Phreatobacter oligotrophus: one gene and its partner. The protein of the gene in region 1 binds, or shares a complex with, the protein of each later gene. Links are inferred from orthologs where the notes say so. Each region holds a gene or a part of one and is shown on either strand. Other genes may lie near its edges. The genes, in order: ccmA and C8P69_RS08275.

Region 1 (3,110 bases):
GACGAACTTGCCGACGACGCCCTTCTTGCGGAGCATCTGGGTGACGGTCAGCACGAGGTCGGTGGCGGTGACGCCCTCCTTGAGCTTGCCCGTGAGCTTGAAGCCGATGACCTCGGGCAGCAGCATGGACTGCGGCTGGCCGAGCATGGCGGCCTCGGCCTCGATGCCGCCGACGCCCCAGCCGAGAACGGCAAGGCCGTTGACCATGGTGGTGTGGCTGTCGGTGCCGACCAGCGTATCGGGATAGGCGATCTCGACGGTCTCGGTGACGGTCTTGCCGCGGACGGTCTTCTTCACCTTCTCCTTCTTCGTCCAGACGGTCTGGGCGAGGTACTCCAGGTTCACCTGGTGGCAGATGCCCGTGCCGGGCGGCACGACGGAGAAGTTCTTGAAGGCCTGCTGACCCCACTTCAGGAAGCGGTAGCGCTCGCCGTTGCGGGCATACTCGAGGTCGACGTTCTTCTTGAAGGCCTTGGGCGAACCGAACTCGTCAACGATGACCGAGTGATCGATGACGAGGTCGACAGGGACGAGCGGATTGATCTTCTGCGGGTCGCCGCCGAGGGCCTTCATGGCATCGCGCATGGCGGCAAGGTCCACGACCGCCGGCACGCCGGTGAAGTCCTGCATCAGCACGCGGGCCGGGCGGAAGGCGATCTCCTTGCCGGCCTTGCCCTTGTCCTTGATCCAGGCGGCGACCGCCTCGATGTCGGCCTTGGTGACGGAGCGGCCGTCCTCGGCGCGCAGCAGGTTCTCGAGCAGCACCTTCATGGAGAAGGGCAGGGCCGAAATGCCGGCAAGGCCGTTCTTCTCGGCCTCCTTCAGGCTGAAATAGACGTAGGACTTGGTGCCGACCTTGAGCGTCTTGCGGGCCTTGAAGCTGTCGAGCGACATGAAGCGGTGATCCCCTCGATGTGAGGCCGTCGACGCGCCCGGACAGGGAATGTCGGACGAAGCGGAAGACGCGGCGGCCGTTCGGCCGCGTTATAGAGGGATTCCAATCAGCCCGCCATATGGTTAGAAGCGCATATCGCCTCTCGCGGGTCACCCTTTCGTCGCGTAGGAATGCGGCATGTTGCGCCTCATCGCCGATGCCCTGACCTGCCAGCGCGGCGGCCGCGTCGTCTTCTCCCATCTCAGCTTCACCGTGACCTCGGGAGAGGCCGTCCAGGTCACCGGCCCGAACGGCGCCGGCAAGTCGAGCCTCCTGCGCCTGATCGCCGGATTGGTGCGCGCCGAATCGGGCCGGCTGGTTCTCGAGGGCGGCGACCCCGAGGCCTCATTGGGGGAGCAGTGCCACTATTGCGGCCACCAGGACGCCTTCAAGGGTTCGCTGACGGTCGCCGAGAACCTGGCATTCTGGACCGATTTCCTCGGCGGCGGCGGCATTGCGGCACCCGCCGCGATGGAGCGGCTCGGCATCGCTCATCTCGCCGATCTGCCGGCTGGCTATCTCTCGGCAGGACAGCGTCGGCGTCTCGCCCTCGCCCGTCTGCTGACCGTCAGCCGGCCGGTCTGGCTTCTCGACGAGCCTACAGCGGCGCTCGATGTCACGAGTCAGGCGGTCCTCGCCAGCGTCATGGCCGAGCATGTCGCCACCGGCGGCATCATCCTCGCCGCCACGCACGGACCGCTCGGCCTGCCCGTGCGCGACCTGTCACTCGGCCGCGCCGCTCCCGCCGCACCGGTCGCCGCATGAGATCGCCCCTCGCCGCCGTTTTTCGCCGCGACCTCATGCTCGCCACCCGAATCGGCGGCGGCGCCATGGTGGGCGTCGTCTTCTTCCTGGCGGTGGTGACCATCGTGCCCTTCGGCGTCGGGCCGGACATGAACCTGCTCGCCCGCATCGGTCCGGCCATCCTGTGGATCGGCGCGCTGCTGGCGACGCTGCTCGGCCTCGACAGGATCTTCCAGGCCGATGCCGATGACGGCTCGCTCGACATCATGATGATGGGCCAGACGCCTCTGCCCCTCGTCATCGCTGCCAAGGCCGCGGCCCACTGGCTCGCCACCGGCCTGCCGCTGGTGGCGGCGGCGCCGCTGCTCGGCCTCTTCCTCAACGTGCCGCTGGAGGCGATGGGCGCCGTGGCGCTGACGCTGGCTGCCGGCACGCCGGCGCTCAGCCTCATCGGTGCGGTCGGCGCTGCGCTGGCGGTAAGCCTCAGGCGCGGCGGCCTGCTCATGGCCATCCTCGTCCTGCCGCTCACCATCCCCGTGCTGATCTTCGGAGTCGCGGCAACGACCTCGGTGATCGTCGGGCCGCTGCCCTTCGGACAGCCCTTCGCCATCCTCGTTGCGCTGTCGCTCATGAGCCTCGTGCTCGGGCCGGTCGCCGCCGCGGCTGCCCTGCGCTTCGGGCTCGAGTGAGGCCGGACGGGTCCGGCCCCTCGCCTGAGCCTCAGCTCTTCGGCGCCGTCTGCTCCCAGGCCGCCGGCATCTGCGCGACAAAACGGTCCAGCCAGGCGACGAGGCTGGGATGGGTCTTGCGCCAGGCGCCCTCGAACCGGATGTCCTGATAGCCGAGCGCGCAGGCCAGCGTGATGGTGCCGACAGTGACGGCGAGCGCCGGGGGAGCGGCTTCCAGCGCCGCCATGGCGCGCTCGACCTTGCCACGCTGGTGGGCGACCCACTTCTCCGAGCGCGCAGCCTCCTCGTGGAACATCGCCTCGTAGCGGGTGAGAATGAGCGCATCCATGATGCCGTCGGCCAGCGACTGCAGGGTCAGCGCGGCGATGCGCGCCTTCGGCTCGGCGGGGAGGATGCGGCCGCCGCCGGCGAGGAGGTCGAGGGCCTCGAGGATGACGCGGCTGTCATAGACGACCGTGCCGTCCTCCTGCACGAGGGCGGGGATCTTGCCGAGCGGGTTGGCGCGGCGGATCGGATCCTCCGGGTTCATCGTGTCGGTGCCGACGACCGTGACGCGGTCCATGAGCCCGAGATGCAGGAGCGCCAGCTTCACCTTGCGGCCGAAGGGCGAGAAGGGCGAGGAGTGCAGCGTCAGGGCCATGGCGGCGTTTCCCGGTACCAGTCTTGTTGAGGCGCGGACCCTGCACAGGCCGTCGCATGGCGGTCAAGAGGCGGTGACGGAGGGGCCCGGCGCGCCTGCTCGC
Region 2 (3,050 bases), on another replicon or contig:
ATTCGGCGGAGGGGGAATATGGCCCCTCACCCTTCCCTCTCCCCGCTCGCGGGGAGAGGGGGCACCGGCGTCGCATGGGATCGCATACCGCTGTGCCTGGCACTCCGGATGTCAGCGAAGGCGGAACGTCATGGTCCCCCTCTCCCCGCGAGCGGGGAGAGGGAAGGGTGAGGGGCCTCGATCGCACCGTTTGGCAGCCAAAACACGCCCTCACCGTCATGGCCGGGCTTGTCCCGGCCATCCATGACTTGAACACCGCCATCTCAAAGCAATTCGTGGATGCCCGCCGCAAGGCCGGGCATGACGGTCGGAGGTTCGGGTGCGACGCCCGGCGGGACGCGGCGATCAACGGCCGCGGCGCTTACCGCGCCAGCGCCTTCTCGATCTCGGGCCGCAGCCGGTCGCGCAAGGACTCCGCCGTGATCGGCCCGACATGCTTGAAAAGGATCACCCCGTCGCGCCCGACGACGAAGGTCTCCGGCACGCCATAGACGCCCCATTCGATGGAGGCGCGGCCCGACATGTCGGCCCCGACCAGCGCATAGGGATTGCCGTTGCGGCCGAGGAACCGCCGGGCATTGTCCGGCTGGTCCTTCTGGTTGATGCCGGCGAGGCGGAAGCGGCTGTCCTTCGCCAGTTCCATGAGGAAGGGATGTTCCTCGTGGCAGGGAATGCACCAGGAGGCGAAGACATTGACCAGCGTCACCTGCCCCTGCAGCGCCGCCGTGGTGAGACCCGGGCGGTCGACGCCCTCGACGGGCGGCAGCGCCACCTGCGGCGCCGGCTTGCCGATGAGCGCCGAGGGCAGCTTTTGCGGATCGCCGCGCAGGCCGATCAGGAAGACCACGACCAGTCCGGCGAAGATGACGAGCGGCAGGAAGGCCAGGAAGGACCGGCGGCGCGGCGCCGCCGCCTCGCCCGTGATCTCGCTCATGACGCCTCTCCGCCGCGGGCCGAGCGGCGCGTGACGCCGCGCGCCTCGAGCGCCGCCAGCGCCGCCTTCTGGCGGCGGTGGTCGATGGCGATCCAGGCGATGAGGGCGCCGATCGTCGCGATGGTCACCGCATAGGAGGCGATGATGAAGCCGGCATGCTGCACCCCGAACATCGTGCCCATGGCGCTTACTCCCCCGGCACCGGCTGGGCGCCGGCCGGCAGGGTCTCGCGCTGCGCCTCGATGAGCTGCATGGCACGCACGCGGCGGCGCAGGATCTCGTTGCGCATGGCGGCGAGGTGCAGGACGAGGAAGAGCAGGGTGAAGGCCAGCGCCGACACCATCAGCGGCGTCAGCAGCGAGGGGTGAATGGTAGGCCCGCCGAGTCGGAAGACGGAGGCCGGCTGGTGCAGCGTGTTCCACCAGTCGACCGAGAACTTGATGATCGGCAGGTTGACCGTGCCGACGAGGGTGAGCACGGCCGCGGCGCGCCCGGCCCGGCCCGGATCGTCGATCGAGCGCCAGAGCGCCATCAGGCCGAGATACATAATGAGCAGGACGAGCTCGGAGGTCAGCCTTGCGTCCCATATCCACCAGGTGCCCCACATCGGCCGGCCCCAGAGCGAGCCGGTGGCGAGGCAGATGAAGGTGAAGGCGGCGCCGATGGGGGCCGCGGCCTTGGCGGAGACATCGGCGAGCGGATGGCGCCAGACCAGGGTGCCGAGGGAGGCCGCAGCCATCACCGCGTAGCAGAACAGCGACAACCAGGCGGCCGGCACGTGGATGTACATGATCCGGACCGTGTCGCCCTGCTGGTAGTCGTCGGGCGAGACGAAGAAGACCTGCCAGGCGGCCACGGCGAACACGGCAACGGTCGCGGCGATGAGCCACGGCTGCACACGGGCGACGAGCGCGAGGAAGCGCGAGGGATTGGCGAGGTCGAGAAGCCCCATGCCCTTCTGATAGTGCGGGGCATGGGCCAAGGCAATGCGGCCGATCAACCGGGGGACCGACGCAAAACGGCCCGGGACGAGCCCGGGCCGTCTGGCATCACGCGGTTGTGCGCGATCAGAAGCGGTAGTTGATGCCGGTGCGGATCGTGTGGCTCGACAGGCCGATGCGCGGGGCGCCGGTCAGGTTGACGTAGGTGGCACGGCCGAGATCGGTGTAGCGGTACTCGAGCAGCGCCGACCAGTTCGGGGTGAACTTGTACTCGCCGCCGGCGCCGAGGGTCCAGCCGGTGAGGGTGCGCGACTGGCTCACGAGGCCAGGGGCCAGCTCGCGGGCGTTGACCGTGCCGAGGGCGAGACCACCGGTGGCGTAGATCAGCAGGTTGTCCTGGACGGCGTAGCCGAGGCGGCCGCGGATCGAGCCCTGCCAGTTCTCGGTGGCGCGCACGTCGAAGGGCGCGGCCGAAACGAAGCGGCGGGAGATGCTGCCGTAGGAGATGTCGCCGGCGAGGCCGAGGACGACGCGGTTGATCTGGTAGTCATAGCCGCCCTGCAGGCCGCCGAAGAAGCCCGAGGCGCTGCCGAGCGCGTAGCCGGCATTGTTGCGGAAGTTCGAGGAGAACCCGGCACCGAGATGGGCACCGAGGTAGAAGCCGGTCCAGACGCCAGCCGGGGCGGCCGGGACGAACACGGTGTCGGCGACCGGCTGGCGGCGCACGAGGTCGGCCGAGTAGGCCGGGGTGGCGAGCATGGCGGCAGCGGCCGCGGCCCAGACGATCTTCTTCATAATCAACTCCTGTCCCACGGACGGCGGCCGGAAAAGGAAGCGGCCGCGGTCCCCGTCGTGATGCGGTGAATGATCCATAACCGCATTCGTTCGAATTTTCGCCTGTTCCTTGACCGCGTCCTTAATGGAGCGTTACCGCAGACAGACCTCGCAAGCGTCGATCGACGCCTGCCCATGCTCATTTCCATCGGTTGTTGGCTGAAATGAGGCACGATTTCAAAGTCATATTTGGAAATTAAGTGTTACTTTGACCCAAATAAGAGATTTATACTTTTAATAAGCCCAGTATTTGCTTTCGTTTGACTGTCGAACTGTGGCACAATCGTGGCTGCGCTCGGTCAACGATCGGGCATCCCAGGTGAACCGGCCCGGAGGTGCCG

Evidence for each region.
Region 2: the proteins of ccmA (region 1) and C8P69_RS08275 are in contact, whole or in part, in a solved structure (PDB 8CE8), measured with the Escherichia coli proteins. The link is inferred for Phreatobacter oligotrophus from one-to-one orthologs.

Annotation. Positions count from the first base shown.
Region 1 is NZ_PZZL01000009.1:62,661-65,770, reverse strand. What follows is about bases 91-2,887. They hold ccmA (heme ABC exporter ATP-binding protein CcmA), read left to right. Parts: upstream 91-1,075; coding sequence 1,076-1,699; downstream 1,700-2,887. Other genes in these bases: C8P69_RS18280 (glutathione S-transferase family protein), read right to left, coding at 2,399-2,887; ccmB (heme exporter protein CcmB), read left to right, coding at 1,696-2,367; acnA (aconitate hydratase AcnA), read right to left, coding at 91-894. In the rest of the region: more of acnA, read right to left, coding at 1-90; more of C8P69_RS18280, read right to left, coding at 2,888-3,007. UniProt on the Escherichia coli protein: Part of the ABC transporter complex CcmAB involved in the biogenesis of c-type cytochromes; once thought to export heme, this seems not to be the case, but its exact role is uncertain. Responsible for energy coupling to the transport system.
Region 2 is NZ_PZZL01000003.1:228,955-232,004, forward strand. Bases 5-2,741 are described here. They hold C8P69_RS08275 (heme ABC transporter permease), read right to left. Parts: upstream 1,887-2,741; coding sequence 1,122-1,886; downstream 5-1,121. Other genes in these bases: C8P69_RS08265 (DsbE family thiol:disulfide interchange protein), read right to left, coding at 362-934; ccmD (heme exporter protein CcmD), read right to left, coding at 931-1,107; C8P69_RS08280 (outer membrane protein), read right to left, coding at 2,002-2,670. UniProt on the Escherichia coli protein: Required for the export of heme to the periplasm for the biogenesis of c-type cytochromes.